Regions from separate parts of the Duganella paludis genome, predicted to be linked through region 1. Evidence: predicted binding sites of a transcription regulator. Region 1 holds the regulator's gene; each other region holds the start of a gene.
The links. The regulator sigma-54, encoded in region 1, starts transcription at its own class of promoters, with help from an activator protein. The targets are predictions, from matches to a motif close to TGGCANGNAANCTGCTTT.

Region 1 (7,886 bases):
GCTTCCTGCACCCGCTCCGGATCGAGGTCCAGCGCGTGGTAGTCGATCTTTTCCTCGGTCAGCAGGGTGGCCAGGCTCTGGCCGCTGCGGCCGAAGCCGCATACGATCACGTGCTTGTTGGTGGACATGGTGCGGCTGGCGATCTTGGTCAGCTGCAGCGATTGCATCATCCATTCGTTGCTGGAGAACTTCATGACGATGTTGTCCGACTGCGCGATGATGAACGGCGCCAGCAGCATCGACAGCACCATCGAGGCCAGCACCACCTGCACCACGTAGGAGTCCATCAGGTTGTGCCCGGCCGCCAGGTTCAGCAGCACGAAGCCGAACTCGCCGGCCTGCGCCAGCGCCAGGCCGGTGCGCATGGAGACGCCGTCGGAAGCGCCGAACAGCTTGGCCAGCCCGGCGATCAGGGCGAATTTCATCAACACCGGCGCGCACAGCAGCAACAGCACCAGCCACCAGTTGGCCGCCACCAGCGTGATATTGAGCAGCATGCCGATGGTGATGAAGAACAGCCCCAGCAGCACGTCGCGGAAGGGCTTGATGTCTTCTTCCACTTGGTGACGGTACTCGGTTTCGGAAATCAGCATGCCGGCCACGAAGGCGCCCAGGGCCAGCGACAGGCCGGCGCGCTCGGTGATCCAGGCCGCGCCCAGGGTCACCAGCAGCAGGTTGAGCATGAACAGTTCCTGCGAGCGGCGCTTGACCACGATGGTGAACCAGCCGCGCATCAGCTTGTGGCCGGCCGCCAGCAGCAGCGCCAGCACGATCACGGCCTTCAGGCCGGCCCAGGCCAGCGTTTCCATCAGCTTGTCCGGCGCTTCGCCCAGCGAGGGGATCAAAATCAGCAGCGGCACCACCGCCAGATCCTGGAACAGCAGGATGCCGATGATTTTGCGGCCATGCTCGCTTTCCAGCTCCAGCCGCTCGGTCAGCATCTTGACCACGATGGCGGTCGAGGACATGGCCAGCGCGCCGCCCAGCGCGAACGAGGCCTGCCAGCTGATGCGCAGCGCCGGCGGCAGCTGGGTGGCGATGGTCCAGCCAAATATCATGGTGGCGACGATAGTGAGTACTACCTGCGCCATGCCCAGCCCGAACACGATGCGGCTCATGGCCTTGAGTTTGGGCAGGGAAAATTCCAGGCCGATGGAGAACATCAGGAACACCACGCCGAATTCGGCCAGGCCGTGGGTGGTTTCGCTTTGCTCGGCCAGGCCCAGCGCGTGGGGGCCGATCAGGATGCCGACGGCCAGGTAGCCGAGCATCGGCGGCAGATGCATCATGCGGAAAGCGACCACGCCAAGCACGGCGCTGCCCAGCAGCAAGAGGGTGAGTTCCAGGGGTGAAAACGTCATTTCAACATCGCCAGTGAGTAAAGTTCGTTGTTTGTGGGGTGGCGAGCACGTTATGTTTTGACTGGCAAGTTTTTTGCTTTCTCAATTCGGCTATACTTGGGCATGAGTGTAACCCATGAAAAAACAATGCTGAAAGTTTTTGATGCAAAAACGGCACTGCGCCTTGCCCGCGACACCCTGCAAAACGAAGCAGATGCCATTCATGCCCTGAACGCCCGTCTGGAAAACGACGATAGCGTGGTGCAGGCCATCTCGCTGCTGCTCAATTGCAGCGGCCGCGTGGTGGTGTCCGGCATCGGCAAGTCCGGCCATATCGGCCGCAAGATCGCCGCCACCCTGGCTTCGACCGGCACGCCGGCGCTGTTCGTGCACCCGGCCGAAGCGGCCCACGGCGACCTCGGCATGGTCACCGCCGACGATGCCTTCATCGCCATTTCCTATTCCGGCGAGAGCGCGGAACTGATGACCATCCTGCCGGTCGTAAAACGCATGGGCAGCAAAGTCATTTCGATCACCGGCAAGCCAGGCTCCAGCCTGGCCACCATCGCCGACGTCCACCTGAACGTGGCCGTGGCCAAGGAGGCTTGCCCGATGAACCTGGCGCCGACCACCTCGACCACCGTCACGCTGGCGCTGGGCGACGCCCTGGCCGTGGCGCTGCTGGACCTGCGCGGCTTCAAGGAAGAAGATTTCGCCCGCTCGCACCCCGGTGGCGCGCTGGGCCGCCGCCTGCTGACCCACGTGCGCGACGTGATGCGCAGCGGCGACGCCGTGCCGAAGGTGCCGGCCGACGTCAAGCTGACCGACGCCCTGCTGGAAATCACCCAGAAGGGCATGGGCATGACCGCCATCGTCGATGCCGACGACAAGCCGATCGGCGTGTTCACCGACGGCGACCTGCGCCGCATGATCGAAAAGGTCCAGGATTTCAGCAAGGTCGTCATCAAGGACGTGATGCACGCCAATCCGCGCAGCATTTCGCCGGAGAAGCTGGCGGTCGACGCCGTGGCCGTGATGGAACAGTTCCGCATCAACCAGATGCTGGTGACCGATGCCGACGGCAAACTGGTCGGCGCGCTGCACATTCATGATCTGACCCGTGCCAAGGTGATTTGATGCTGACTTACGTGGAACGCGCCGCGCGCGTCAAGCTGATGATTTTCGACGTCGACGGCGTGCTCACCGACGGCAGCCTGCATTACGGCGCCGACGGCGAGGCCCTGAAGACCTTCAACGTGCAGGACGGCCTGGGCATCAAGCTGATCCAGGAAGCCGGCATCCAGACCGCCATCATCAGCGCGCGCACCTCGCCGCAGGTGATCAAGCGCGCGGCCGACCTGGGCATCAGCCATTTGCACCAGGGCGGCCACGACAAGCTGACGCCGTTCAACGCGTTGCTGGAAAAGACCGGCCTCACGGCCGAGCAGGTTGGTTTCATCGGCGACGACGTGGTCGATCTGCCGATTTTGTCGCGGGTCGGCTTCGCCGTCGCCGTGCCGAACGGCCGCAAGGAAGTGCTGGAGCGCGCCCACCACACCACCGTCGCCCATGGCGGGCGCGGCGCCGTCCGCGAGGTGTGCGAGCTGGTGCTGCACGCCCAGGGCCTGTACGAGCGCGTGATGGCGCAGTTCCTGGTTTGATGGGGGCAAACATGCGTAAGAGAACAGCACACCGCTGGCAGCTGACCATGATCATCATGGTCGGCGTGTTTGTGGCCGCCGGCAGTTTCTGGCTGGTGCAGGTGGTCAACCAGTCCGGGCAGGAGGCGCAGGCCGACCGCTTCCGCGACGAGCCGGACTACATCATCGACCGCTTCAGCACGGTACGCATGAACAAGGAAGGCCAGCCTTCCTACATTATTTCCGGCGACAAGCTGACCCATCGCCCGATCGATGATTCTTCGCTGATCGACAAGCCCTTCGTACACGGCCTGTCGAGCGGCCAGCCGCCGATGGATATCCATGCGCAGACCGCGTATGTCGATCAGGGCAATACGCGCGTGCGGCTGAATGGTAATGTGGACGTGATGCGGCCGGCCACGCCGCAGGCGCAGGGACTGCGCTTGCAGACCAGCACGCTGACCGTGTACCCGGACGAAGAACGCATGGAAACCGATGCCAAGGTGGAGATGCAGGCCGGCCAGGCCACCGCCAGCGGCACCGGCATGAAAGCCAACAACGCCACCCGCCAGATCGCACTGGGCGGGCGCGGAACGATGACGATACCGCCACGCGCGGGACAATGAAGGAACGACACATGAACATGAAACGATTAATCCTGTCGGCGGCGCTGATGCTGCTGGCCTGCGTTGCGCAGGCCGAGAAGGCCGATTCCAGCAAGCCGACCCAGATCACCTTCGACCAGCTCGATGCCGATGACGTCAAGCAGGTCAAGACCTTCACCGGCAATGTGGTGCTGACGCGCGGCACGCTGCTGATGAAGTCGCCCAAGGCGGTGGTGACCGAAGATCCGGAAGGCTACCAGTTCGTGGTGCTGACCAGCGGCCCGGGCGTGCAAGCCACCTTCCGCCAGAAGATGGACGGCGTCGGCGACCAGTGGGTCGAAGGCCAGGCCGACCGCATCGAATACGACAACAAGACCGAGCTGGTGAAGCTGTACGCCAAGGCGCAGATCAAGAAACTGGAAGGCGGCAAGCCGGCCAGCCAGGTCGACGGCGAATTCATTTCCTACGACAGCCGCAAGGAATTCTTCGCCGTGAAGAATACCGCCACCGGCGAGAGCAAGCCGGGCGCCGGCCGCAGCACCATGGTGATCCAGCCGTCGACCAAGCTGGTCTCGCCTGCGACGCCGGCCGTACCGACCACGCAGCCTGCGCCGGGGAAATAAGATGGAAGCAAACTGCGGTAGCACCCTGATCGTCAAAGGCCTGCAAAAGACCTACGGCAAGCGCCAGGTGGTGCATGACGTGTCCCTGCAGGTCGAGTGCGGCGAAGTGGTGGGCCTGCTCGGCCCCAACGGCGCCGGCAAGACCACCTCGTTCTACATGATCGTCGGCCTGGTGCCGTCGGACGCCGGCAGCATCGACATCAGCGGCACCGACATCTCCTCGCTGCCGATCCACCGCCGCGCTTCGCTCGGCCTGTCCTACCTGCCACAGGAAGCGTCGGTGTTCCGCAAGCTGACCGTGGAAGAGAATATCCGCGCCGTCCTCGAAATTCAGAAAGTGGACGGCAAGCCTTTATCCAAGGCTGCCATTGATGAACGGCTGAATACCCTGTTGGCCGATTTGCAAATCGAAAAGCTGCGCGAGAACCAGGCGCTGTCGCTCTCCGGGGGCGAACGCCGCCGGGTGGAGATTGCGCGCGCCCTGGCCACCAATCCGCGCTTCGTGCTGCTCGATGAACCATTCGCCGGGGTCGACCCGATTGCCGTGATTGAGATCCAGCGCATCGTGCGCTTCCTCAAGGAACGCGGCATCGGCGTCCTCATTACCGATCACAATGTGCGCGAGACGCTGGGCATCTGCGACCGCGCATATATCATCAACCAGGGAACGGTGCTGGCCTCCGGCCGTCCGGACGACATCATCGCCAACGAATCGGTGCGTCGTGTCTACCTGGGTGAACATTTCCGCATGTAACCCTCAATGAAACAGTCTTTGCAACTGCGCACGTCGCAGCACTTAGCGTTGACGCCCCAGTTGCAGCAGTCGATCCGGCTGCTGCAACTGTCGACGCTGGAGCTGCACCAGGAACTCGAACAGCTGCTGACCGATAACCCGCTGCTGGAACGTCTCGACGATCCGCTCGACCACTCGCTGCGGCTGCTGTCCGATGGCGCCATCAACCAGCAGGCGCCGGTCGGCGAAGCGCCGCCCGAAGGTCCGCCCAACGAAGCACCGGCCGCCGAGGCCGACGCCTACGACGGCCCGGCCGCCGACACCGAGAGCACCACCGCCGAAGCCGATATGGACTGGGGCGACGCCGGCCGCAGCAAGAACAGCGACGACGAGGAATCGCGTCCGCAACTCGAAGCCCATCACTGCACGCTGCGCGAGCACCTGATGGAGCAGATGCGCGTGACGGTGCTGGAAATGCGCGACCGCGCGCTGGTCGAACTGATCATCGATGCGCTCGACGAGAACGGCTACCTGGAGGAAGCGTTGGAAGAAATCCACGCGCGCCTGCCGGAAGAACTGGAAGTCGAGATCGAGGAACTGCAGACGGCCCTGAGCCTGCTGCAAAGCTTCGATCCGATGGGCGTGGGCGCGCGCAACGCGTCCGAATGCCTGGCGCTGCAAATCAAGCGCTTGCCGGGCGTGCCGATGGTGACGCGGCGCATGGCGCTGGCCATCGTCGAGAACCACCTGACCTGGTTCGCGCAGCGCGATTTCAACAAGCTGAAAAAGACCCTGCTGTGCGACGATGAAGACTTGCGTGAAGCGCAGGCCGTGATCCGCCAGTGCAATCCGCATCCGGGCGCGGCCTTCGCGTCCGACGTGTCGGACTATGTGGTGCCGGACGTGATCGTGAAGAAATCGCGCAACGGCTGGCAGGTCAGCCTGAACAACGACGTCATGCCGCGCCTGCGCGTGAACGCCATGTACGCCAACTTGCTCAAGCAGGGCAAGGGCGAGGGCGCCATGGGCGCGCAATTGCAAGAGGCCAAGTGGCTGATCAAGAATATGCGCCAGCGCTTCGATACGATCCTGCGGGTGGCGCAAGCGATAGTAGAAAGACAAAAGAACTTTTTCTCGCATGGCGCGGTTGCCATGCGGCCCCTTGTGCTTCGCGAAATTGCTGATACACTGGGTTTACACGAGAGTACTATTTCTCGGGTAACAACTCAGAAATATATGCTGACCCCGCATGGCATGTTTGAGTTGAAATATTTCTTTGGTAGCCATGTCGCCACCGAAGCGGGGGGTGAAGCAAGTTCGACGGCGATACGTGCATTGATCGTGCAACTGACAGGAGCAGAAGACCCGAAAAATCCTTTATCCGACAGTAAGATTGCGGACATGCTGGGAGAACAAGGCATGGTGATTGCGCGGCGAACTGTTGCCAAATATCGCGAAGCTCTCAAAATCCCACCAGTCAGCCTCCGTAAATCTTTGTAGTTACTTGGTTCCTGCGCGCCCGGTAGCAAAGGGCACCGCACTAACCGTTAGAAGCGACATTATCTTTAGGAGTGTGTATGAATCTCACCATCAGTGGACATCATCTCGAAGTGACCTCGGCTATTCGCGAGTACGTGCAGAATAAACTGGAACGTGTCACCCGCCACTTTGATCAAGTGATTGATATTGCTGTCATCCTGACCGTAGATAACCTTAAAGAGAAAGATAAACGCCAGAAGGCTGAAATCAACCTGCGCATGTCGGGTAAAACCGTCTACGTGGAAAGCCTGTCGCAAGACCTGTACGCCGCCATCGATACCCTGATCGACAAGCTGGATCGGCAGGTCATGAAGTACAAGAACAAAGTTCAATCGCACGGGCACGATGCCATCAAGCATATCCCGGATAGCTACGAACCCGCTGCCGCCGCCCTATAACAACGGCCCCGGCACACCAAACGAAGGGCGCAAGAGGGCGCCCTTTTTTGCAATCGTGAAGTTAAACGTTTAACTTGCATTGGGAGTTCCATGAAATCATTGTGTACCGCAGCGGCACTGGCACTGGCATTGACATCGAATCTGGCCCACGCCTGCGAGGCGCCGCCGCCGGCGCGCAGCGACATCGACGCCAACAGCTACTACTCGGACAAGAACCATTCGGTGGTCGATCCCGTGCTGCGGGCGCGCAACATCGCCAACACCAAACCGATCGAGGATTTCCTGTCGCAGGTGGCGCGTGACGCCAACGCCGGCACGCGCGACGATGCCGCCTGCGCGTTGACCTGGCTGGCCGATTGGGCCGGCCAGAAAGCCATGCTGGGCACGATGTCGAGCGAGCAGGCCTATTACGTGCGCAAGTGGACCTTGAGCGGCATGGCGCTCAACTATGCGCGCATCAAGCAGCACGCCACGCCGGCACAGCGCGCGCAGATCGAGGGCTGGTTCAAGCAGCTGGCCGACGCCACCATGGCGCACTCGGACGCCAAGACGGGTGTGCGCAACAATCACTATTACTGGGAAGGGCTGGCCGTGACGGCGGTGGGCGGCGTGACCGGCGACACGCGTTACCTGCACTGGGGCCGCAAGGTGATCGAGCATGCGCTGGGCCAGATGGAGGCGGACGGTTCGCTGCCGGCCGAGATGGCGCGCGGTGTCAAGGCGCTGCACTATCAGGTGTATGCGGCCACGCCGCTGGTGTTCATCGCCTCCATCCTGGACGTGCGCGATGCGCGGCTGGATCAGCTGGTGGCGTTCACGGCGGCGGCATCGGCCGATCCGTCCGGCATCGCCAAACGCACCGGCTTCGAGCAGGAGCCGGTGGGCAGCCGCGAGGTCACCACGATTTACAACCGTCACCAGGGCAAGGCGCCGCCGCCGGCCGGCAAGGCGTTGTGGCAACCGCGCATGGGCGGTTCGCTGGACGTGCCCAATCCGCTGGAGCATCTG
Region 2 (7,886 bases), 320 kb from region 1:
CGCGAGGCCAGCATGGTCTTGCCCGAGCCGGGCGGGCCGACCAGCAGGATCGAATGGGTGCCGGCCGCCGCCACCTCCAGCGCGCGCTTGACCATCACCTGTCCCTTGACGTCGGCGAAGTCTGGATACTCGGGGGCTGCAGCCAGCGGCGCCGCTTCGTGGCGCGACAGCATGGTCTCGACCGACTTGCCGGAGAAGTGGTGGCACACCTGCAGCAGCGAGTGGGCCGGGTAGATGGCGGCGCTGGAGACCAGCGCCGCTTCGTCGGCATTGGCCAGCGGCAGGATGAAGGCCAGGCAGCCGCCGTCGCGCCGCGTCGCCAGCGACATCGCCAGCGCGCCGCGTATCGGCCGCAGTTCGCCGGACAGGGACAGCTCGCCGGCAAACTCGTATTGATGCAGGCGGCGCGAGGGGATTTGTTTTGAGGCGGCCAGGATGCCGAGCGCGATCGGCAGGTCGAAGCGGCCGGACTCCTTGGGCAGGTCGGCCGGCGCCAGGTTGACGGTGATGCGTTGGGCGGGGAATTCGAAGCCGCCGTTCTGGATGGCGGCGCGCACGCGGTCCTTGGCTTCCTTCACTTCCGTATCGGCCAGGCCGACGATGGTGAAGGCCGGCAAGCCGTTCGCCAAGTGCACTTCGACGCTGACTTCCTGCGCCTCCATGCCGGCCAGGGCGCGGCTTTTGAGTACGGCGAGTGACATGGCTGGACAAAGGAACAGATGGAGGAGGGACCAGTCGCCAGCGTAGCCCCTGTGCGGCCGCGCCCCTTTGCGGCAGGTCAAACGCGGCGTATGAATTCCCGCATCTTGATTGGCGTAGGGGGTAGCGGTGCTCCTTCAGAGTAAATGCCTCGTTTTGTCTCGTTTTGCCTCGCAAAAAGCCTCGTTTTATAAGGCGTGTCTCGAACTTCCCTCTGAGGCAGCGGTCTAAATGTAACAAACGAGGCATTCGGGGAGGCAAAATGAGTACAAACGAGGCATTTGCCGTGGAGGTGCACCCAAGGGTATATATGGAACTGTGCGATGCGCTATGGACGCAGCGCGACTTGCGCGCGCCGGGCGATATTGCCACCATCGCCATCAAGGAATGGCTGGCCCGCAATACTGGCCGACCAGTCGAACGTGGCTATCAATGGAAACAGCTATTCTTGCCGCACGGCACCCGCCTGCGCATCACCCACGCGCGCGTTTGCCGCTACGCCCAGGTGGAAGGCGACCTGCTGATCGCCGAAGGGAAAATCGTCACGCCGCGAGGCTGGGCCAACGAGGTTTGCGGCGGCGTGCGCAACGCCTGGCGTGATGTCTGGATCAAGCGCCACTATACCGAACTGTGGATGCGCGCCAGTGACTGGCGTACTGGCGACCAGGCTAATCCGCGCCGTCCGGCGCTGGAACGCAGGCAGCGTGCCCGCCGCCGCCTCGACTGATTTGCTTATTGGTTAATCTTGCCTTCCAGCTCGGCCAGGCGGGTTTCCAGCGCTTCCAGCTTGGCGCGGGTCTTGGCCAGAACCTGGGTCTGGATGTCGAATTCCTCGCGCGTCACCAGGTCCAGTTTGGCGAAACCCTGCGTCATCATGGACTTGACGTTCTTCTCAATGTCCTTTGCTGGTGAGTTTTCGATGGCTTGGCTGATCTTGTTTTGCAAATCGTTGAAAAAATTGTTCTTATCCATAATATTCCTTGATCTGGTTAGTCCATCATTGCACCATTACGGTGCGAGTCGGCGTTAATCTGGTGCGAAACCGCCGAAATCCCTCTTCACGCTCGTGACGATTCTCACTTTGGGGCGATGCCGCCCGTTGTCAACCATGATACGGCACCTGACGGCCGGACAACATTAGCTGGCACACATTCTGCTAAAGAAGGCTATGACAGAATTTTAAACCGCAACTGCTAATGAAGTTCAACTCTAGGAAAACAATTATGAAAATGGCCAAGAACCTTACCCTGATCGCTGCGTTGACCTTAGCATTCGCGTCCATGGCGCAGGCCCAGGAAGCGGCACCCGCTCCTGAAGCCAAACCCGATAACGAAGTCAGCTACAACGTTGCCTTCGTCAGCGATTACCGTTACCGCGGTATCTCGCAAACTCGCCTGAAGCCAGCCCTGCAAGGCGGCGCGGATTACGTGAACAACCCGACCGGCTTCTACGCCGGCACCTGGCTGACCAACATCAAGTGGGTCAAGGACGGCGGCGGCGACGGCTCGGTCGAATGGGACATCTACGCCGGCAAGCGCGGCGCCATCAGCGATGTCATCAGCTACGACGTCGGCGGCCTGTACTACTACTACCCGTCGAACAAGCTGAGCCCAAGCGCCAACACCTTCGAATTGTACGGCCAGCTCAGCGCCGGCCCGTTCTCGCTCAAATACTCGCGCTCGACCACCAACCTGTTCGGCTTCGCCGACAGCAAGAACTCGGGCTATATCGACGCCCAGATCAACCAGGAAGTGGCCGATGGCTACGTCATCAACCTGCACCTGGGTCGCCAGAACGTGAAGAACAACGACGCCGCCAGCTACAACGATTACAAGATCGGCGTCACCAAAGATTTCGGCGTAGTGAGTGTTTCCTTGGCGGCGGTCTCTGCAAACACGAATGCCTACACCGGAAAAGGGAAAGACCTGGGTAAAACCGGCGCCGTCCTGACCATTTCCAAAATCTTCTAAGCGAGGCCAGTATGAAAATGATTACCGCCATTATCAAGCCGTTCAAGCTTGACGAGGTGCGTGAAGCGCTCTCGGCGATTAACGTGCAGGGCATCACCGTGACCGAAGTCAAAGGCTTCGGCCGTCAGAAGGGCCACACCGAGCTGTATCGCGGTGCCGAGTATGTCGTCGACTTCCTGCCCAAGACCAAGATCGAAGCGGCCGTGGACGACTCCATCGTCGAGCAGGCGATCGAAGCGATCGAAGGCGCCGCCCGCACCGGCAAGATCGGCGACGGCAAGATCTTCGTGTACAACCTGGAACAAGTGATCCGCATTCGTACCGGTGAAACCGGCAACGAAGCTCTCTAAGAGGACGATGAGAATGAAGAAAACTATAACAAGCTTGCTAGCTGGGGTATCCATCCTGTTTGCGCTGGCCGCACCTGTGTACGCCCAAGACGCCAAGCCGGCGGAAGCCCCAGCCGCTGCTGCCACCGCGCCAGCCGCCGCTGCTCCTGAAGCGCCTGCCGCCGCCCCGGCCGCCGCCGCTCCAGCTGCCGCCGCGCCAGCCGAAGCCGCGCCCGCCGCGCCTGCGCCGACACCGCAAAAGGGCGACACCGCCTGGATGATGGTCTCGACCCTGCTGGTAATCCTGATGACGATACCCGGCCTGGCGCTGTTCTACGGCGGCCTGGTCCGCTCCAAGAACATGCTGTCGATCCTGATGCAAGTGTTCATGGTGTTCGCCCTGATCATCGTGCTGTGGTGCATCTACGGTTACTCGCTGGCTTTCACCGAAGGCAATGCCTTCTTCGGCAACCTGCATGACCGCACCTTCCTGAACAACATCTGGGATCCGGCCAAGGGCGCGTTCGCCTACGCCGCCACCTTCAGCAAGGGCGTGGTGATTCCGGAGTTCGTGTTCGTGGCCTTCCAGGGCACGTTCGCGGCGATCACCTGCGGCCTGATCATCGGCGCCTTCGCCGAGCGCGCCAAGTTCACCGCCGTGCTGGCCTTCATCGTGATCTGGTTCACCTTCGCCTACCTGCCGATGGCCCACATGGTCTGGTTCTGGACCGGCCCTGACGCGATCAAGGATGCCGCCACCCTGGCCACCGAAACCGCCAAAGCCGGCTTCCTGTTCCAAAAAGGCGCGCTGGACTTCGCCGGCGGCACCGTGGTGCACATCAACGCCGCAGTGGCCGGCCTGGTGGGCGCCTTCATGATCGGCAAACGCGTCGGCTACGGCCGCGAATCGATGGCGCCGCACTCGGTGACCATGACCATGATCGGCGCGTCGCTGCTGTGGGTCGGCTGGTTCGGTTTCAACGCCGGTTCGTCGCTGGAAGCGGGCGACATCGCTGGCCTGGCCTTCATCAACACCCTGCTGGCGACCGCTGCCGCGACCGTGGCCTGGGTCTTCGCTGAATGGATCTTCAAAGGCAAACCATCGATGCTGGGCGGCGCTTCGGGCGCAGTGGCTGGCCTGGTGGCCATCACCCCGGCCTGCGGCTTCGTCGGCCCGATGGGCGCCCTGATCATCGGCCTGCTGGCCGGCGTAATCTGCCTGTGGGGCGTGAACGGTCTGAAACGCCTGCTGGGCGCGGACGACTCGCTGGACGTATTCGGCGTGCACGGCGTCGGCGGCATCCTGGGCGCGATCCTGACCGGTGTGTTCGCTGCACCGTCGCTGGGCGGCCAGGGCATCTTCGACTACGTTGCCAACAAGGCATCGCCTGACTACTCGATCGCTGCGCAAGTGATGGTGCAGGCGACCGGCGTCGGCGTCACCATCCTGTGGTCGGCCGTGGTCTCGGTCATCGCCTACAAGCTGGTCGACATCGTCATCGGCCTGCGCGTACCGGAAGAAGAAGAGCGCGAAGGCCTGGACATCACCACCCACGGCGAGTCGGCCTACCACGCTTAATCTAATTCCTAATTAACAACGTTGCATCCGAAAAGCGCCCCCCGGGGCGCTTTTTTTATTGCCTGCCTTTAAAATAGGGGATTCGCCCTCATTTGGCATAGTCCGCACGGTAATAAGGATGTACACATGGTTCCCCACCTCGTCACGGCCCTGAGCGGACCCCTGCTCGACCTGGAAGAAAAAATCCTGGCCGCCACCCCCGCCATCGAGCGCTGGTTCCGCCTCGAATGGCAGGAACACACCCCGCCGTTTTATTGCTCGGTCGATATGCGGAACGCCGGCTACAAGCTGGCGCCGGTGGACACCAATCTGTTCCCCGGCGGCTTCAACATGCTGGCCACCGAAATGCTGCCGCTGTCGGTGCAGGCCGCCATGGCCGCGATCGACAAGTATTGTCCTGACGCCCGCAACCTGCTGCTGATCCCGGAAATCACCCAGCGCCACCCGACCTACTGGCAAAACGTCGCCCGCCTGATGCAGATCTTCCGCCAGACCGGCCTGCACGTGCGTCTCGGCTCGCTGTCGCCGGAAGTCACCCAGCCGACCCCGCTGCCTCTGCCGGACGGCAATATGCTGGTGGTCGAACCGCTGGTGCGCTCGCCCAACGGCCGCCGCGTCGGCCTCAAGGACTTCGATCCGTGCACGATTTTGCTCAACAACGACCTGTCGGCCGGCATCCCCGACATCCTGCAAAACATCCACGAGCAAAGCCTGCTGCCGCCGCTGCACGCCGGCTGGGCGCTGCGCCGCAAGAGCAACCACCTGAACGCCTACGATGAAGTGGTGAAAAAGTTCGGCAAGCTGATCGGCGTCGACCCGTGGATGCTCAACCCCTTCCACGCCAAGTGCGACGCCGTCAACTTCCGCACCGGCGAAGGCTACGAATGCCTGGCCGCCAACGTCGACACGCTGCTGGCCAAGATCAAGAAAAAGTACAAGGAATACGGCATCAAGGACCACAAGCCGTTCGTGATCGTCAAGCCCGACGCCGGCACCTACGGCACCAGCATCCTGACCATCAAGGATTCCAGCGAGATCAAGGACCTGACCCAGGCCCAGCGCGACAAGATGATTGTCATCAAGGATGGCAAGGAAGTGACCGACTTCATCATCCAGGAAGGCGTGCCGACCTTCGAGAGCATCGACAGCGCGGTGGCCGAGCCGGTGGTGTACATGATCGACCGCTACGTGGTGGGCGGCTTCTACCGCGTGCACGCCGAAAAGGGCGTCGACCAGAACCTCAACGCACCCGGCTCGCAGTACGTGCCGCTGGCGTTCGCCCAGCAGCACGCGGTGCCGGACCTCAAGGCCAAGCCGGGCACGGCGGCGCCGAACCGCTTCTACGTCTATGGCGTGGTGGCGCGACTGGCGCTGCTGGCGGCCTCGCTGGAAATGGAACGCACTGATCCGAATCCGGAAGTGTACTAAAATCCATCATTACCTCTACTGGACGCTTCATGAAAATCGCCTTCCTCGCCGACCCGCTGTCGAGCTTCAAGACCTACAAGGACTCCACCTACGCCATGATGGTGGAAGCCGGCCGGCGCGGTCACACCGTCTACGCCTTCGAACAGAAGGACATGGCGGTCGAGCAGGGCGTGGTGACGGCCAAGGTGGCCGCAGTCACCCTCACCGGCGACAGCAACGACTGGTACCGCGCCGGCGCGCCGGCCGAAACCAACCTCGGCGAATTCGACGCCATCATCCAGCGCAAGGATCCGCCGTTCGACATGGAGTACGTGTACGGCACCTACCTGCTGGAACTGGCCGAAAAGCAGGGCGCCATGGTGTTCAACAAGCCGTCCGCGATCCGCGACCACAATGAAAAACTGGCCATCACCCAGTTCAGCCAGTTCACCTCGCCGACCCTGGTGACGGCCGACGAAGCGCGCATCCGCGCCTTCCAGCAGCAGCACGGCGACATCATCCTCAAGCCGCTGGACGGCATGGGCGGCGCCGGCATCTTCCGCGTTACGCCGGACGGCATGAACCTCGGCTCCATCATCGAAACCCTGACCCGCCACGGCCAGGAAACCATCATGGTCCAGCGCTACATCCCGGACATCGTCAAGGGCGACAAGCGCATCCTGGTGATCGGCGGCAAGCCGGTGCCGTACGCGCTGGCGCGCATCCCGCAGAACGGCGAAGTGCGCGGCAACCTGGCGGCCGGCGGCATCGGCGTGGCCCAGCCGCTCACCGAGCGCGACTATGAAATCGCCAACGCCCTCGGCCCGATATTGGCCGCACGCGGCCTGTTGCTGGTAGGATTAGACGTGATTGGTGATTTTTTAACGGAGGTAAACGTCACCAGCCCGACCTGCTTCCAGGAGATCACGCAGCAAGCCGGCTTCCCGGTGGCGGCGACTTTCATCGATGCGGTCGAGGCGGCGGTGGCCCTGGGACGATGACAAGAATTTATTCATTACTCACTGGCGGTTTAACCATATGGTAGGCATACTGCTTATGACGCACGCCCCGCTGGGCGCGGCCTTTCTGGCCGCCTGCGCCCACGTGTTCCGTGGCCCGACCGAGCACTTGGAAGCGATCGACGTGATCGCCGACCAGGACCTCGGCCAGGTCCAGGAGCTGGCGGCGGCGGCGATCAAGCGTCTCGACAGCGGCGACGGTGTGCTGGTCATCACCGACGTCAAGGGCGGCACGCCCGCCAATTGCTGCAACCGGCTGGCCGACGCGGGCCGGGTGGAGGTCATCGCGGGCATCAGTTTGCCGATGCTGCTGCGCGCCATCACCTACCGCCGCGACACGTTGGATGTGGTGGTCGAGATGGCCCTGGCCGGCGCGCAAAGTGGAGCAGTGCGCGTCGACAACCGGATCCGCGTCGGGGAAGCCTGACGCCTTTTTTGCGATGCGCACACTGATTGAGAAAAAAGAAAAATGATTCAGCAAGAACTTGAAATTATCAACAAGCTTGGACTGCATGCGCGTGCCTCCGCCAAATTCACCCAACTGGCAGCAAAATACAAAAGCGATGTCTGGCTGACGCGCAACGCGCGCCGCATCAACGCCAAATCCATCATGGGCGTGATGATGCTGGCCGCCGGCAAGGGCGCCAAAGTCCTGCTGGAGGCCGACGGCGACGACGAAGGCGATTGCATCGCCGCCCTGAGCGCCCTGGTCAACGACAAGTTCGGCGAAGGCGAGTAATGCCTGCGGAACGCAACCGCCCCCGCTTCCCCGCAGGCCAGCCCATGGCCTCGTTCACCCTGCATGGCATCCCGGTCTCGCGCGGCATCGCCATCGGCCGCGCCCACCTGCTGGCGCCGGCCGCGCTCGACGTCAAGCACTACC
Region 3 (7,886 bases), 1.2 Mb from region 1:
ACCTTCCAATCCCGGCGCGGCGGCTGCCAGCGCCGCATCCCAATCGTTCCAGCAGCGCGGCGTTCCCGTGGCCCCGTACAGTAAAGCCGATGCCTGGCCTTCGGCGAAGGCGGCGTCCTTGTCTGCGCGCGACAGCGGCCGCGCATAGTGGTGATAGGCCTCGGTAAAGCCGAAGGTGGCGGTGGCGTGCACCCAGTCGAGCAAGCGCGGATCGTTGGCGCGGTAGGCCACGCCGTCGGGCGTCGCGCCCTGCACATGGCCATGCATGTGCACCACGTGCGCGATCATCTTTTCCGCCGCCGAGCGCGGGCCGTAGACCGTCATCATGGCGGCGAAGCCGGTGCGCCGCAGCCGCGTTTGCGGATCGCGCTGGAAGTTGCTGTGGTCCCAGACGCCGGAGCGTACCGACGGCTCGGCCAATTCCAGCAGCACTGCCGTCACCCCGCCCACGAACAGCGACACCGGGTTGGCGAACACGCGCCAGGCTACGCCGTCCGGCGGGGCCAGCGATGGTTCGCCGGCAGGCTGGCTGAAGTCGAAGGCCATGCCGGCGGGCGGCTTCATCAAGTCTTGTATCGCACTCAGCATGCAGCCAACTCCTCAAACGGATAGGTAATAACGATATTGGATATGCTTCGTTTTCTAAATAAAGACACCGGCATAAACTGTATCGCACAACTTTCTCAAGGTGTGTGCTATGGCTGCCGTTCTCCAGGACTCTTTTCAGGTTGAATTATTCGATGCGCCGCTGGGCGCGGAAGTTCTCGGGCTGGACCTGAACCGCCCGCTTTCGCAGCGCGACTTCCAGCGCATCCATGAAGCGCATCTGGACCACCATCTGCTGGTGTTCCGCGACCAGCGTATCACGCCGCAGCAGCAGGTCGATTTCAGTCGGCGTTTCGGCCCGCTGCAAATCCATGTGCTGCGCAATTTCCAGCTGCCGGCGCATCCGGAAGTGCTGATCATCTCCAACATCATCGAGAACGGCCAGCCGCTCGGCCTCGGCGACGCCGGCCATTTCTGGCATTCGGATTTATCGTACAAGGAAACGCCGAGCCTTGGCTCCATGCTGCACGCGCAGGAGTTGCCGTTCGAAGGCGGGGATACCTTGTTCGCCAATATGCACCTGGCCTGGGACACCTTGCCGGCCGCGCTGCGCCATGCGGTGCAAGGCGCGCGCGCCGAACACAGTTATCTGGCGCAGTACGAGGAGCTGCGCCGCCGCAGCCCATTCCGTCCGGCGCTGACGCAGGCGCAGATCGACGAGGTCAAGCCGGTGGTGCATCCGGTGGTGCGCACGCATCCAGAGACGGGCCGCAAGGCGCTGTTCGTGAGCGAGCATTTCACCACCCGCATTGTCGGCCTGCCGGAAGACGAGAGCCGCACGCTGCTGGCCGAGCTGTTCGCGCATAGCGTCAAGCCGGAGCATGTGTACCGCCATCGCTGGGCGCCGCATGACCTGGTGTTCTGGGATAACCGCTCGCTGATGCATCTGGCCGGCGGCACGCCCGACCATCTGCGCCGCAAGCTGTATCGCACCACCATCGAAGGCGATGTGCCTTTCTAATCTACCTAGGAAAACCATGTTCAGATTGACCGCCGCCGTTCTCGCCCTGAGCTTCGCCTTTGCCGCACCTGCTGCGCAGGCCGAGGGACGCATCCGCATCGCCGAGCAGTTCGGCGTGGTGTACCTGCTGCTGAACGTGGCGCAGGACCAGCAGCTGATTGAAAAGCAGGGCAAGAAGCTCGGCGTCGATATCAGCGTGGAGCGCTTGCAACTGTCCGGTGGTTCGGCCGTGAATGATGCGCTGCTGTCGGGCGCCATCGATATCGCCGGCGCTGGCGTCGGCCCGCTGCTGACCATCTGGGACCGCACCAACGGCAAGCAGAATGTGAAGGGAGTGGCGTCGCTGGGTAGCTTCCCTTACTACCTGGTGAGCACCAATCCGAAAGTGAAGTCCATCGCCGATCTGACCGAGAAAGACCGCATTGCGCTGCCGGCGGTGACGGTGTCGGTGCAGTCGCGCATCCTGCAGTACGCGGCGGCCAAGCAGTGGGGCGACAAGGAGTTTGCGCGCCTCGATAAATTTACCCAGACGCTGCCGCATCCGGATGCGGCGGCCGCCGTCATTGCAGGCGGTACGGAGATCAACGGCCACTTCGGCAATCCGCCGTTCCAGGAGCAGGAGCTGGCCGGCAATCCGAACGCGCACATCGTGCTCAATTCCTACGATGTGCTGGGCGGCCCGAGTTCGGCCACCGTGTTGTACGCCACCGAGAAGTTCCGCAACGAGAATCCGAAAACCTATCGCGCCTTTACCGCCGCGTTGGCGGAGGCGGCGCAGTACGTCGCCAAGAATCCCGAAGGGGCGGCCGATACCTATCTGCGCATCAGCAAGAGCAAGGTTGATCGCGATCTGCTTTTGAAGATCATCAAGAACCCGCAGGTGAACTTCAGCGTGGCGCCGCAGAATACCTTTGGCCTGTCGCAGTTCCTGCACCGCGTGGGCGCCATCAAGAAGCAGCCGGTCAGCTGGCGCGAATACTTCTTTGAAGATCCTGTGATCGCGAACGGATCATGAGCCTGCAGGTCGTCAGCCCTACCGGCGGCATCGCGCCGCTGCTGCGCGCCGAAGGCGTGAGCCTGGAATACGGCGGCACGCGCGCCACGCACAACGTCAGCTTCGATGTGTATCGCGGCGACCGCTTTGTGTTGCTGGGGCCTTCGGGCTGTGGCAAGTCTTCGTTGCTGAAGGCAGCGGCGGGATTCATCAAGCCGGCGGCGGGCAGCATTTCGATCAACGGTGCGCCGGTGCGCGGGCCGGGGCCGGATCGCATTGTGGTGTTTCAGGAATTCGACCAGCTGCCGCCGTGGAAGACGGTGAAAGAGAATGTGATGTTCCCGCTGCTGATGACCAAGCGCGTGAGCAAGCATGAAGCGGCCGAGCGGGCCATGCACTGGATCGCCAAGGTTGGCTTGGACGGCTTTGAGAACGCGCATCCGCACACGCTGTCGGGTGGCATGAAGCAGCGCGTGGCGATCGCCCGCGCGCTGGCCATGCAGCCGGAGGTGCTGTTGATGGACGAGCCGTTCGCCGCACTCGATGCGCTCACGCGGCGCAAGATGCAGGAGGAGCTGGGACGCTTGTGGGAAGAGCTGCGCTTTACGTTGTTGTTCGTGACGCATTCGATCGAGGAGGCGCTGGTGGTGGGGAATCGCATACTGCTGCTGTCGCCGCATCCGGGGCAAGTGAGGGCGGAGTTGAATAGCCATCAGTTTGATCTGGCCAGCGCCGGCGGTGCGGAGTTTCAGGCGGCCACGCAGCGCATCCATGGATTGTTGTTTTCTGACGCCCCCGCCGTCGCTCTCGCGCACGCGGGAGCCCATGCACGGCATGCGGCCACGCGTTCTATGGGGCCCCGCTTGCGCGAGGACGACGTGCTATGAGCCTGGTCCTCGATCCGCCGATCCGCCAGGAGCGCGAATATACCGTCGCGCCGCCCACGCTGCGCGCTGCCGATCCCGCCTTGCCGCTGGCGCAGCGTGTCTGGCAGCAAAGCTGGCTGCGCAAAACCATCATCCTCATCCTGCTGGCCGTGCTGTGGGAAGCCGTGGCCCGTTGGCAGGACAACGACCTGCTGCTGCCGACCTTCCTGCAAACCGCGCAGGCCTTCGCGCAAGGCATCATCAGCGGCGAGCTGCTGGACCGCGTGCGCGTCTCGCTCAGCGTGCTGCTGCAAGGCTACCTGGCCGGCATCGCCGCCGCCTTCGCCCTGACCGCGCTGGCCGCCTCCACCCGCATCGGCCGCGACCTGCTGGAAACGCTGACCGCCATGTTCAATCCGCTGCCCGCCATCGCCCTGCTGCCGCTGGCGCTGCTGTGGTTCGGCCTGGGCAAGGCCAGCCTGCTGTTCGTGATCGTGCACGCCGTGCTGTGGCCGCTGGCGCTGGGCGCCTACGCCGGCTTCCAATCAGTCCCCGAGACTTTGCGCATGGCCGGCCGCAACTACGGCCTGGGCGGCCTGCGCTTCGTGCTGCACATTCTGGTGCCGGCCGCGCTGCCGTCCATCCTCTCCGGGTTGAAGATCGGCTGGGCCTTTGCCTGGCGCACGCTGATCGCGGCCGAACTGGTGTTCGGCACCACGGCCGGGCAGGGCGGTCTCGGTTGGTACATCTTCCAGAACCGCAATGAGCTCTACACCGACAAGGTATTCGCCGGTCTGGCCGCTGTGATCCTGATCGGCCTGCTGGTGGAAAACGTGGTATTCCGACCACTGGAAACGTTCACCATACGCCGTTGGGGCATGCAACGCTGAGATGATGTCTGGCAGAATCCGGCCTTTGTGCCGTAGAATCTGCGCATGCACATTCAAAATACTGGTTTGATTCTTGCTTGCAGCAAGGTCATAACCCACTCCCATGCGTAAGCCGGCCATGCCCAATCTGCGTATCGTTGTCGTCAACACCGTCATCCATGACGAGGATGACGAAGCGCTGCATGCACAGGCCGAGCGTGAGCGGGTACTGCGTATCGGGCTGCTGGAAGCGGGCTACGACATCATCGCCTCGCTGCCGCCTGATATGTACCTGCCCGAGCGTATCGGCCAGCTGCAACCAGATATGATCATCGTCGATGCCGAGTCGGACGCGCGCGACGTGCTCGAACATATCGTCATCGCCACTCGCGACGAACGCCGTCCCATCGTCATGTTCACCGAGGATCAGGACCCGGAGAGCATGGAAGCGGCGGTCGAGGCTGGCGTGTCGGCCTATATCGTGGCCGGCCTGCAGGGCGAGCGCATCAAGCCGGTGCTGCAGGTGGCGCTGGCGCAATTCAAGCGCGAGCAGAAGCTGCTGGAGGAGCTGAGCGACACCAAGAGCAAGCTGGCCGAACGCAAGGTCATCGAGCGCGCCAAGGGCCTGCTGATGGAGCGCCAGCGCTTCACCGAGGAACAGGCCTACCAGAAGCTGCGCTCCATGGCCATGAGCAAGAACCTCAAGCTGTCCGAAGTGGCCCAGCGCATTCTGGACGTGGAAGACCTGCTGGGCTGAAAACGCCCACCCAAAATGATGCACCGCGCAATTGCGGTGCATTTTTTTTGGGCAAATGCCATCCCGCCACCACCCTTTCCCTCTGTAAACTCGCTGGCACGGACATTGCATAGCTGTAGTCAAGCGCAAAGATGCGCGGCTGTGCCCTGCCAACGGCGGTGGGGCCCACCAGACAACGACGTCTACCCAATCATGAATGTTTTCGTGAGGGTAGGCGTTTTTTTTGGCCGATAGTTATTGACGACTACAAGAAGGGATAGCCATGAATTACAAGAAGCTTGATACGAAGAGCGCGCTGCCACCCAAGACGGAAGAGGTGAATGCGACGCGTAGAAAATTGATTCATGGTGCAGGTCTTGTAGCGGGAGGAAGCATGTTGGGTTTGTCGACGGGTGGCGTGTGGGCAGCGGGTTCGGATAAGCCGGAGAAGGAAGAAATCAAGATCGGCTTCATTCCGCTGACCGACTGCGCCTCCGTGGTCATGGCCTCGGTGCTGGGCTTCGACAAGAAATACGGCGTCAAGTTCGTGCTGAGCAAGGAAGCCTCCTGGGCCGGCGTGCGCGACAAGCTGGCCAATGGCGATCTCGATGCGGCCCATGTGCTGTATGGCCTGCTGTACGGCGTGCAGATGGGCATCGGCGGCCAGAAGAAGGACATGGCCGTGCTGATGAGCCTCAATAACAACGGCCAGGCGATCACCCTGTCCAAGAAAGTGGCCGACAAGGGCGCGGTCGACGGCGCCTCGCTGGCCAAGCTGATGAACACCGACAAACGCGAATACACCTTCGCACAGACCTTCCCGACCGGCACCCACGCGATGTGGCTGTACTACTGGCTGGCCGCCAACGGCATCAATCCGATGAAGGACGCCAAGGTCATCACCGTGCCGCCGCCGCAGATGGTGGCCAATATGCGCGTCGGGAATATGGACGGCTTCTGCGTGGGCGAGCCGTGGGGCCACCGCGCCATCATGGACGGCGTCGGCATCACCGCCACCACCACCCAGGACATCTGGAAGGATCACCCGGAGAAGGTGCTGGGCTCCACGCTGGAATTCGCGAAAAAATATCCGAACACATGCCGCGCCATGATGGCCGCGATTCTCGACGCCGGCAAATGGATCGACTCCTCGCTGGCCAACAAGAACAAGATGGCTGAAACCATCGCCGACAAGTCCTACGTCAACACCAGCAAGGATGCGATCGACCAGCGCATCATGGGCCGCTACCAGAATGGCCTGGGCAAGACCTGGGACGATCCGAACCACATGAAGTTCTACAACGATGGCGCGGTCAACTTCCCTTACCTGTCGGACGGCATGTGGTTCATGACCCAGCACCGCCGCTGGGGCCTGCTGAAGGACGATCCGGATTACCTTGCCGTGGCGACCTCGGTCAACCAGATCGACCTGTACAAGGATGCGGCCACCATGACCAAAACGCCTGTACCTAAGAGCCCTCTGCGTACTTCGAAATTGATGGACGGTTCCGTTTGGGACGGCAAGAACCCGAAAGCGTTCGCCGCCTCGTTCAAGATCAAAGCCTGATGACAGGAGGATGCCATGAACGCCATGCTTAAACCTGATAGTGCAGAACCGGTGACGGTTGCCGGTACATCTGCTGCTCCTGCTGCTGCTTCCTCAGCGCGCCGTCCACGCCGCCCGCTGGCCGCCAACGGCACTGCGCGCGTGCGCCAGCAAGTCTCCGCCACCGCCATGAAAATCGTCGCGCCGCTGGTGGGTGCCGCCTTGCTGGTGCTGGTGTGGCAGCTGATCACCGTGAACAACAGCTCTTTCCCGACGCCGCTGGTCACGCTGCAGGAAGCGATCAAGCTGTTCGCCGATCCGTTCTACCGCAACAGCCCGAACGACCAGGGCATCGGCTGGAACCTGCTGGCGTCCCTGCAGCGCGTCGGCGTGGGCTTCGGCCTGGCCGCGCTGGTGGGCATTCCGCTGGGCTTCCTGATCGGCCGCGTGCAGTTCGTCGGCGCCATGTTCGGCCCGATCATCAGTTTGCTGAAGCCGGTGTCGCCATTGGCCTGGCTGCCTATCGGCCTGCTGGTGTTCAAGTCGGCCAACCCTGCTGCCATCTGGTCGATCTTCATCTGCTCGATCTGGCCGATGATCATCAACACCGCCGTTGGCGTGCAGCGCGTGCCGCAGGATTACATGAACGTGGCGCGTGTGCTCAACCTGTCGGAGTGGAAGGTGCTGACCAAGATCCTGTTGCCATCGGCCCTGCCGTACATCCTGACCGGCGTGCGCCTGTCGATCGGCACCGCGTGGCTGGTGATCGTCGCGGCCGAGATGCTGACCGGCGGCGTGGGCATCGGCTTCTGGGTGTGGGACGAGTGGAACAACCTGAATGTACCGCACATCATCATCGCCATCGTGGCCATCGGCTTGGTTGGCTTGCTGCTGGAGCAGGCGCTGATGGCGCTGGCCCGTGCATTCACCTACGAACAAGTGTCGAACTAAGGAGCGCGATCATGGACGAATCCAAATTCATCGATATCGAAGGCGTGGAGATGGTGTTCCACACCAAGAAGGGCATCTTCCACGCGCTGCGTGAAATCGACCTGACGGTGCGCAAGGGTGAATTCATCACCCTGATCGGCCACTCGGGCTGCGGCAAGTCTACGCTGCTCAACCTGATTGCCGGCCTGCTGAAGCCTAGCGACGGCGTGCTGTTGTGCGCCAACCGCGAGATCGCCGGGCCGTCGCCGGAGCGCTCGGTGGTGTTCCAGAACCATTCGCTGCTACCGTGGCTGACCTGCTACGAGAACGTGTATCTCGGCGTGGAGCGCGTGTTCGGCAAGGTTGAATCGAAAGCGC
Region 4 (7,886 bases), 2.6 Mb from region 1:
CCATCGGCTGGGCCTGGACTTCGGACTACGGTTCGTCCGACAACGCCGACGAGTTCAAGGCGCTGGTCAAGTACTCGCCGTTGCACAACCTGAAGAAGGGCGCGTGCTACCCGGCCACCATGATCACCACCGCCGATCACGACGACCGCGTGGTGCCGGCCCACAGCTTCAAGTTCGCCGCCACCGCGCAGGCCGACCAGGTCCAGGGCGGTGCGCCTATCCTGATCCGCATCGACAGCAAGGCGGGCCACGGCGCCGGCAAGCCGACCACCAAGCAGATCGAGGAAGTGGCCGACCGCTGGGGCTTCCTGAGCCGCGCGCTGCAAATGGACGGCGGCGACGCCGCCAAAGCAGCAGGCCAGCCATGATGCGCGCGCCGACCGCTGCACCGCTGCTGCTCGCACTTTTGATGTCCGGCGCCGCACCGGTGGCGCTGGCCGCCGGCGCGGATCAGCCAACGCCGGCCGCGCCCACGCCGCCCATCAAGCAGATCGCTGACGCCACGCGCGGCCTGCAATCGCAGCCGGGCTTTATCGACGTCTGGCGCGATACGGACAAGGGCAGGGTGTTGCTGTCGGTCGGCGCGCTGGATCAACCGTTCCTGCTGGCGAGTTCCTTGCCGTATGCGCTGGGTTCCAACGACGTGGGCCTGGACCGCGCGCAGTCCGGCGAAATGCGCATGGTCCATTTTGAAAAACACGGCAACAAGCTGTTCCTGGTGCAGGAGAACACCAACTACGTCGCCAACTCCGCCGACCGCGACGAGCGCGCGGCCGTGCGCGAGTCGTTCTCCAACTCGGTGCTGTGGTCGGGCGAGATCATCGCCGGCGACAAGGAGCGCCAGTTGGTGGACTTCTCCAGCTTCCTGCTGGCCGACCGCCACGGCATCGCCGCGCGGCTGGCCGCCACCAAGCAGGGCCAGTACGCCGTCGATCCATCGCGCAGCGCGGTGCTGGCGGCCGAAGCCAAGGCCTTTCCGGACAATGTGGAACTGGAGGCGCTGCTGACCTTCGCCGGTCCGGGACAGGCCGAATTCGTGCGCCAGGTGGGAGCCGATCCGGCCAGCCTGTCGATGCGCCAGCGTATCAGCATGGTGCGCCTGCCGGCCTTCGACGCCGCCAGCGGCTGGCAGCCGCGCGCCTATCATCCGTACTCCGGCGGCTTCGACACCAGCTACTACGACTTCGCCACGCCGCTCGCCAGCAGCATCGACGTGCACTGGCAGGTGCGCCACAAGCTGGAAAAGACCGACCCATCGGCCGCCGTCAGCACGGTGAAGAAACCGATCGTCTACTACGTGGACCGGGGCGCACCGGAGCCGGTGCGCTCGGCGCTGATCCAGGGCGCGTCGTGGTGGGCCGGCGCCTTCGAGAAGGCCGGCTACAAGGATGCCTACCGCGTCGAACTGCTGCCGGAAGGCGTGGACGCACTGGACATCCGCTACAACGTCATCAGCTGGGTGCATCGCGCCACGCGCGGCTGGTCCTACGGAAATGCGTTGAGCGATCCGCGCACCGGCCAGATCCTGCGCGGCGCCGTTACGCTCGGTTCGCAGCGTGTGCGCCAGGACATCCTGATCGCCGAAGCGCTGCTGGCTCCTTACGGCAAAGCCGGCGCCACCGACAAGCACAAGCTGGCGGAGCAAATGGCGCTGGCGCGCTTGCGTCAGCTGTCGGCGCACGAAGTCGGCCACACGCTGGGCTTCGCGCATAACTTCGCCGCCAGTCGCATCGGCACGGGCAACGGCTCGGTGATGGATTATCCGCATCCCATCCTCAAGTTGAATGCGCAGGGCGAGGTTGACCTGAACAACGCCTACGGCGTTGGCGTCGGTCCGTGGGACGACTACATCGTCAACTACATCTACGGCGATTTCGGCGGCGGCGCGCAGGAGCAGGCCGCGCTGGCCAAGCTGCGCGGCGAGGCGCGCGCGGCCGGCATGCTGTATTCCAGCGACCAGGACGACCGCACGCCGGGCGCCAGCCATCCGGACGGCCTGCTGTGGGACTTCGGCCCGGATACGCTGAAGACCTGGGACCAGCTGGGCGCAGTGCGCCAGCGCGCCCTGCAAACCTTCTCGGTCGATGTGTTGCCGGACGCGCGCCAGATCGGCGAGCTGGAAGCGCGCCTGGTGCCGGTCTACCTGTTGCAGCGTTATCAGGGCGAAGCGGTGGCGCGCCTGATCGGCGGCGGCGACTTCGATTACACCAGCGCCGGCGACGTCAAGGCGGGCATCGCCAAGGCCGGCGTCAAAGCCACGCCGGCCGACGTGCAGCGTCAGGCGCTGAACCGCCTGACCGACAGCCTGCGCGCCGAATACCTCGCCTTGCCGGCCAACGTGCTCGATATCCTGACGCCGCCGGCATCCGGTTATGGCCGCAGCCGCGAGTACTTCGAGACGCGCATGGAATCGGTGTTCGACGCCTTCTCGATCGCCGAAGCGGGCGCCGCGCAAACCGCCGGCTTCCTGCTGGACGCCGCGCGCATCAACCGCCTGGCGTGGCAGCACGCGCGCGATGCCAAACAACCGGGCGTGCAGGAAGCGCTGACGCAGCTGCTGCAGAAAACCTGGAAGCGCGATGCCGTGCCGGCCTCAGTGATCGGCGGCGAGGCGGTGCAACTGGCGGCCAACTGGGTAGTGGCCGACAGCCTGCTCAACCTGCTGGACGGCGGCAAGCTGCATCCGCAGGTGGCGGCCGAAGTGCGGCAGTCCGCGCGCGAGCTGGCGCAGTGGCTGCAAAAGAATCCGGGCAAGAGTGTGACCGCCGACAGCCGCAAGCAAGCGGCCGAGTTGATCGCTTCCTACCTGGCCGATCCGCGCAGCGTCAAGCTGCGTGGCGCACCTCCGGTGCCGCCCGGCGCACCAATTTAGCGCCTCAAATTGGTGCGTCTGTGGCGATGGCCGTCGGACGCACCACTGACGCACCAACATGAAACTACATTAAAATCAGCAACTTAAGATTTTGCACCAAATTGGAACGGAAATTGCTTTCCATGTTAGTTCTTTATTTGATGTGCTTTATTTTGGGGAGTGATTTTGATGTCTGGACACAAAGACGGCGCGGATGCCTTGTTCATCCTGCTCGGCGCCATCATGATTTTGGCGATGCATGCGGGTTTTGCTTTCCTTGAATTAGGCACGGTACGTAAAAAGAACCAGGTCAACGCGTTGGTGAAAATTCTGGTGGATTTTGCCGTTTCCACCATTGCCTATTTCTTCGTCGGCTACAGCATCGCCTACGGCATCAATTTCTTCTCCTCGGCCGACGTACTGGCCGCCAAAAACGGCTATGAGCTGGTCAAGTTCTTCTTCCTGCTGACCTTTGCGGCCGCCATCCCGGCCATCATTTCGGGCGGCATCGCCGAGCGGGCCAAGTTCCATCCGCAGACCGTGGCCACCGCCTTGCTGGTCGGCCTGGTCTATCCCTTCTTTGAAGGCATCGTCTGGAACAACCGTTTCGGCGTGCAGGAATGGCTGGCGCAAGCCTTCGGCGCCGGCTTCCACGACTTTGCCGGTTCGGTGGTGGTGCACGCGGTGGGTGGCTGGATCGCGTTGCCGGCGGTACTGCTGCTGGGCGCGCGGCGTGGCCGCTACATGAAGAACGGCGCCATCGCCGCCCATCCGCCATCGTCGATTCCATTCCTGGCGCTGGGCGCATGGATTCTGACGGTGGGCTGGTTCGGCTTCAACGTCATGAGCGCGCAGGCGCTGGACAAGATGAACGGCCTGGTGGCGGTCAATTCGCTGATGGCGATGGTGGGCGGCACGCTGGTGGCGCTGATGATGGGCAAGAACGACCCCGGCTTCGCCTACAACGGCCCGCTGGCGGGCCTGGTGGCGGTGTGCGCCGGGTCGGACCTGATGCATCCGCTGGGCGCGCTGGTGACGGGCGGCTTGGCCGGCGCCATCTTCGTCTGGATGTTCACCCTGGCGCAAAACAAATGGAAGATCGACGATGTGCTGGGCGTCTGGCCGTTGCACGGCCTGTGCGGCGCCTGGGGCGGCATTGCCGCCGGCATCTTCGGCCACAAGGAGTTGGGGGGCGTGGGCGGCGTATCGCTGCTGTCGCAATTGGTGGGCACGGCGATGGGCATCACGGTCGCCCTGATCGGCGGTTACGCCGTCTACGGCCTGCTGAAAGCCACCATGGGCCTGCGCCTCGACCCGGAAGAGGAATTCCAGGGCGCCGACCTGTCCATTCATCGCATCAGCTCCACGCCTGAGCGCGAGGCGAACTGGTAAATCTTAACGGTGTATCACCACCAGCACGGCTTTCGCTTCCGTTTTGCCAACATTGCGTATGATGTGCTGCTGGTCGCCTGGGTAGCGCGCCGTGCTGCCCAGCTTGACCTTCTTCTTGCTGGTTCCCACTTCCACTTCCACTGAGCCGTGCAACAGCGTCAGGTGCTCCTGCGCGCCCGGATCGTGTCCCTGCGAGGCCAGTTCGCCGCCCGGCGACAGCGTCAATTCATACCACTCATATTTACTTGCCAGCTCCAGCGGCCCCAGGATGCGCAGCACATAGCCCGCATGCAGGCCGGGCAGGGTGGGGATTTCGTGCGCCTCGATCACCCGGATGGTCTCGGTCTGGCGCTCGCCGGTGGCCAGCAATTCGCCGATCTGCACGCCCAGGGCGTTGGCTAAACGCCACGTGATGGCGATGGTCGGATTCGCCTTTTCGCGCTCGATTTGCGATAGCATGGATTTGGAAACGCCGGCGATGCGCGACAAATCCTCCAGGGTCAGGCCACGGGCCAGGCGCAGTCGCTGCAGCGCGGCGCCGACTTCTGGTGGCGCATTGTTGGGTACAGGTGTTTTCATTGTTTGGGTTGCGGAGTTCACTGGATCGCTATAAAATTCAATATATCGAATTTGAATTCGACATAACGAATTTCGCATAAGGTGGCGGAATCGTATCACATACAAGGACCATCATGAGCAATCAACAACAAACCTTCTACAGCGGCCTCCAGCAAACCCTGGATCAACTGCGTGAACAGGGCCTGTACAAGCCGGAGCGCGTACTGGCGTCCCGTCAGGGCGCGGAAGTGGTGAGCGAAGATGGTCGAATGCTGATTAATATGTGCGCCAACAACTACCTGGGCCTGTCGGGCGAGGAATGGGTGGCGCAGGCCTCGATCGACGCCACCGAAAAATACGGCTACGGCCTGTCGTCGGTGCGCTTCATCTGCGGCACCCAGACCGTGCACAAGCAACTGGAGCAGGCCATCTCCAAGTTCCTCGGCACCGAAGACACCATCCTGTACGCGGCGGCTTTCGACGCCAACGGCGGCGTGTTCGAGCCGCTGTTCGACGAGAACGACGCCATCATCTCCGATGCGCTGAACCACGCGTCGATCATCGACGGCATCCGCCTGTGCAAGGCCGCGCGCTTCCGCTATGCCCACAACGACATGGCCGACCTGGAGAAGCAACTGGAGGCCGCCGCCGACAAACGCCACAAGATCATCGTCACCGATGGCGTGTTCTCGATGGACGGCACCATCGCCCAACTGGACAAAATCGTTGAACTGGCCGAGAAGTACGGCGCGCTGGTGATGATCGACGAATGCCACGCCTCCGGCTTCATGGGCCAGACCGGCCGCGGCACGCACGAGCACCACAACGTGGTCGGCAAGATCGACATCATCACCGGCACGCTGGGCAAGGCCCTGGGCGGCGCCATGGGCGGCTTCACCTCCGGCCGCAAGGAAGTGATCGAGATGCTGCGTCAGAAGTCGCGTCCCTATCTGTTCTCCAACACGCTGGCGCCATCGATCGCCGGCGCCTCGCTGGCGGTGCTGCAGCAACTGTCGCTGTCGACCGAGCTGCGCGACCGCCTGCATGAAAACACCGCCTTCTTCCGCAAGGAGATCGAGCGTATCGGCTTCACCATCAAGCCGGGTACGCACCCTGTTGTTCCTGTCATGTTGTTCGATGCGCCGGTGGCGCAGAAGTTCGCCGCCCGCATGTATGAACTGGGCGTGCTGCTTAGTGGTTTCTTCTACCCGGTGGTGCCGATGGGCCAGGCGCGCGTGCGCGTCCAGCTGTCCGCCGCACACACCCGCGCGCAGCTGGAGACCGTGCTCAAGGCATTCGAACAAGCCGGCCGCGAACTCGGCCTGCTGAAGAACTAAAACATGAAAATCGTCAGGAACAATCAAATGGAACAACAAAAAATTCTGGTCATCGGCGCCAACGGCCAAATCGGCAGCGAACTGGTGGAAGCATTGGCCGCGCAGCACGGTGCGCAAAACGTCATCGCCAGCGATGTCAGCCCGACCAACCTGTATAACGCCGCCCGCTACACCACGCTCAATGTGCTCGACAAGCAGGCCTTGTCCACGCTGGTGACCGACGAAGGCATCACCCAGGTGTACCAGCTGGCGGCCATGCTGTCGGCCACCGGCGAAGCGGCGCCGCTGAAGGCCTGGAGCCTGAACATGGACGGCCTGCTGAACATCTTGGAAGTGGCGCGCGAGCGCGGCGTCATCGGCAAGCCGCTGAAGGTGTTTTGGCCTTCGTCGATCGCGGCCTTCGGCCCGAACACGCCGGCCGTCGATACGCCGCAGCTGACGGTGATGGACCCGACCACCATCTACGGCATCAGCAAGCTGGCCGGCGAGCGCCTGTGCGAATACTATTTCCTGAAATACGGCGTCGACGTGCGTTCGATCCGCTACCCCGGCATCATCAGCTTCAAGTCGCCTCCGGGCGGCGGCACCACCGACTACGCGATCGCCATTTTCCACTCGGCGCTGCGCGGCGAGCGTTATGAATGCTTCCTCGGCCCGCAAACCACGCTGCCGATGATCTACATGCCCGACGCCATCCGCGCCACCATCGAATTGATGGACGCGCCGACGGAACTGGTGAAAGTGCGTTCCTCGTACAACGTGGCCGGCGTTTCCTTCAATCCGGAACAGCTGGCGGCGGCCATCGCCTCCAAGCTGCCGGACTTCAAGATCGCCTACAAGCCGGATAGCCGCCAGGCCATCGCCGACACCTGGCCGCAAAGCCTGGACGACAGCACCGCAAGCGCCGACTGGGGCTGGAAAGCCCGCATCGGCGTCGATGAAATGGTCACCGACATGCTGGCCAACGTCGACGTCAGCCTGGGCAAGGCCGCCTGATGGACATGAGCGTCTTCGATCTGTTCAAGATCGGCATCGGCCCATCGAGCTCCCATACCGTGGGCCCGATGGTGGCGGCACGCCGCTTCCTGCTCGATAACGCGCCGCTGGACGAGGTGGCCGAGGTCAAGGCCGAGCTTTACGGCTCGCTGGCCTTGACCGGCATCGGCCACGCCACCGACAAGGCGGTGCTGCTTGGCCTGATGGGCGAAACGCCGCAGGACGTGGTGCCCACCAGCGTCGATACGCAGCTGGCCGAGGCGGAAGCGGCCGGCCAACTGCAGCTGCTGGGCGCGCACGCCGTGCCGTTCAAGCGCGGCACGCATCTGGTGTTCCACATGGCCGAATCGCTGCCCGAGCACCCGAACGGCATGCGCTTCACGCTGACCCGCAAGGACGGTTCCAGCGTCAGCAAGGTGTACTACTCGGTGGGCGGTGGCTTCATCCGCGAAGAGGGCGAGGTGCCGGTTGCCGCCGCCGATGTCGTGGTCGTGCCTTACCCGTTCGGCACCATGGACGAACTGCTGGCGCACGGCGTGCGCAGCGGCCTGACCATCCCGCAAATGCTGCGCGCGAACGAGTGCGTCCGCATGGGCGACGATGCGCTCAATGCCGGCCTGGATAAAATCTGGAACGTCATGCGTGACTGCATCGCGCACGGCCTCGATACGCCGGGCCAGCTGCCGGGCGGCTTGAACGTCAAGCGCCGCGCCGCCGGCTTGTGGTCGCAGGCCAGCACGCCGCAGGTCAAC

Region 2: the regulator sigma-54 is predicted to act here: its motif matches at 1,842-1,859, upstream of ACXZ1M_RS17325 (TorF family putative porin).
Region 3: the regulator sigma-54 is predicted to act here: its motif matches at 4,380-4,397, upstream of ACXZ1M_RS10655 (ANTAR domain-containing response regulator).
Region 4: the regulator sigma-54 is predicted to act here: its motif matches at 2,975-2,992, upstream of ACXZ1M_RS27250 (ammonium transporter).

What each region holds. Positions count from the first base shown of each region.
Region 1 covers NZ_CM136922.1:3,604,919-3,612,804, forward strand. The annotation lists gene ACXZ1M_RS16000 (cation:proton antiporter domain-containing protein) at 1-1,361, opposite strand, end outside; gene ACXZ1M_RS16005 (KpsF/GutQ family sugar-phosphate isomerase) at 1,488-2,477, shown strand; gene ACXZ1M_RS16010 (KdsC family phosphatase) at 2,477-3,001, shown strand; gene lptC (LPS export ABC transporter periplasmic protein LptC) at 3,013-3,606, shown strand; gene lptA (lipopolysaccharide transport periplasmic protein LptA) at 3,624-4,208, shown strand; gene lptB (LPS export ABC transporter ATP-binding protein) at 4,210-4,962, shown strand; gene ACXZ1M_RS16030 (RNA polymerase factor sigma-54) at 4,969-6,441, shown strand; gene hpf (ribosome hibernation-promoting factor, HPF/YfiA family) at 6,519-6,878, shown strand; gene ACXZ1M_RS16040 (alginate lyase family protein) at 6,969-7,886, shown strand, end outside.
Region 2 covers NZ_CM136922.1:3,921,449-3,929,334, forward strand. The annotation lists gene ACXZ1M_RS17310 (YifB family Mg chelatase-like AAA ATPase) at 1-701, opposite strand, end outside; gene ACXZ1M_RS17315 (hypothetical protein) at 962-1,426, shown strand; gene ACXZ1M_RS17320 (accessory factor UbiK family protein) at 1,432-1,671, opposite strand; gene ACXZ1M_RS17325 (TorF family putative porin) at 1,923-2,669, shown strand; gene ACXZ1M_RS17330 (P-II family nitrogen regulator) at 2,681-3,019, shown strand; gene ACXZ1M_RS17335 (ammonium transporter) at 3,033-4,577, shown strand; gene gshA (glutamate--cysteine ligase) at 4,704-6,005, shown strand; gene gshB (glutathione synthase) at 6,035-6,985, shown strand; gene ACXZ1M_RS17350 (PTS sugar transporter subunit IIA) at 7,023-7,430, shown strand; gene ACXZ1M_RS17355 (HPr family phosphocarrier protein) at 7,473-7,742, shown strand; gene ptsP (phosphoenolpyruvate--protein phosphotransferase) at 7,787-7,886, shown strand, end outside.
Region 3 covers NZ_CM136922.1:2,366,138-2,374,023, reverse strand. The annotation lists gene ACXZ1M_RS10680 (oxygenase MpaB family protein) at 1-588, opposite strand, end outside; gene ACXZ1M_RS10675 (TauD/TfdA dioxygenase family protein) at 698-1,567, shown strand; gene ACXZ1M_RS10670 (ABC transporter substrate-binding protein) at 1,584-2,582, shown strand; gene ACXZ1M_RS10665 (ABC transporter ATP-binding protein) at 2,579-3,448, shown strand; gene ACXZ1M_RS10660 (ABC transporter permease) at 3,445-4,317, shown strand; gene ACXZ1M_RS10655 (ANTAR domain-containing response regulator) at 4,436-5,053, shown strand; gene ACXZ1M_RS10650 (CmpA/NrtA family ABC transporter substrate-binding protein) at 5,427-6,599, shown strand; gene ntrB (nitrate ABC transporter permease) at 6,615-7,529, shown strand; gene ACXZ1M_RS10640 (ABC transporter ATP-binding protein) at 7,541-7,886, shown strand, end outside.
Region 4 covers NZ_CM136922.1:6,177,731-6,185,616, forward strand. The annotation lists gene ACXZ1M_RS27240 (prolyl oligopeptidase family serine peptidase) at 1-368, shown strand, start outside; gene ACXZ1M_RS27245 (zinc-dependent metalloprotease) at 365-2,872, shown strand; gene ACXZ1M_RS27250 (ammonium transporter) at 3,041-4,243, shown strand; gene ACXZ1M_RS27255 (helix-turn-helix domain-containing protein) at 4,247-4,822, opposite strand; gene kbl (glycine C-acetyltransferase) at 4,936-6,138, shown strand; gene ACXZ1M_RS27265 (NAD-dependent epimerase/dehydratase family protein) at 6,166-7,134, shown strand; gene ACXZ1M_RS27270 (L-serine ammonia-lyase) at 7,134-7,886, shown strand, end outside.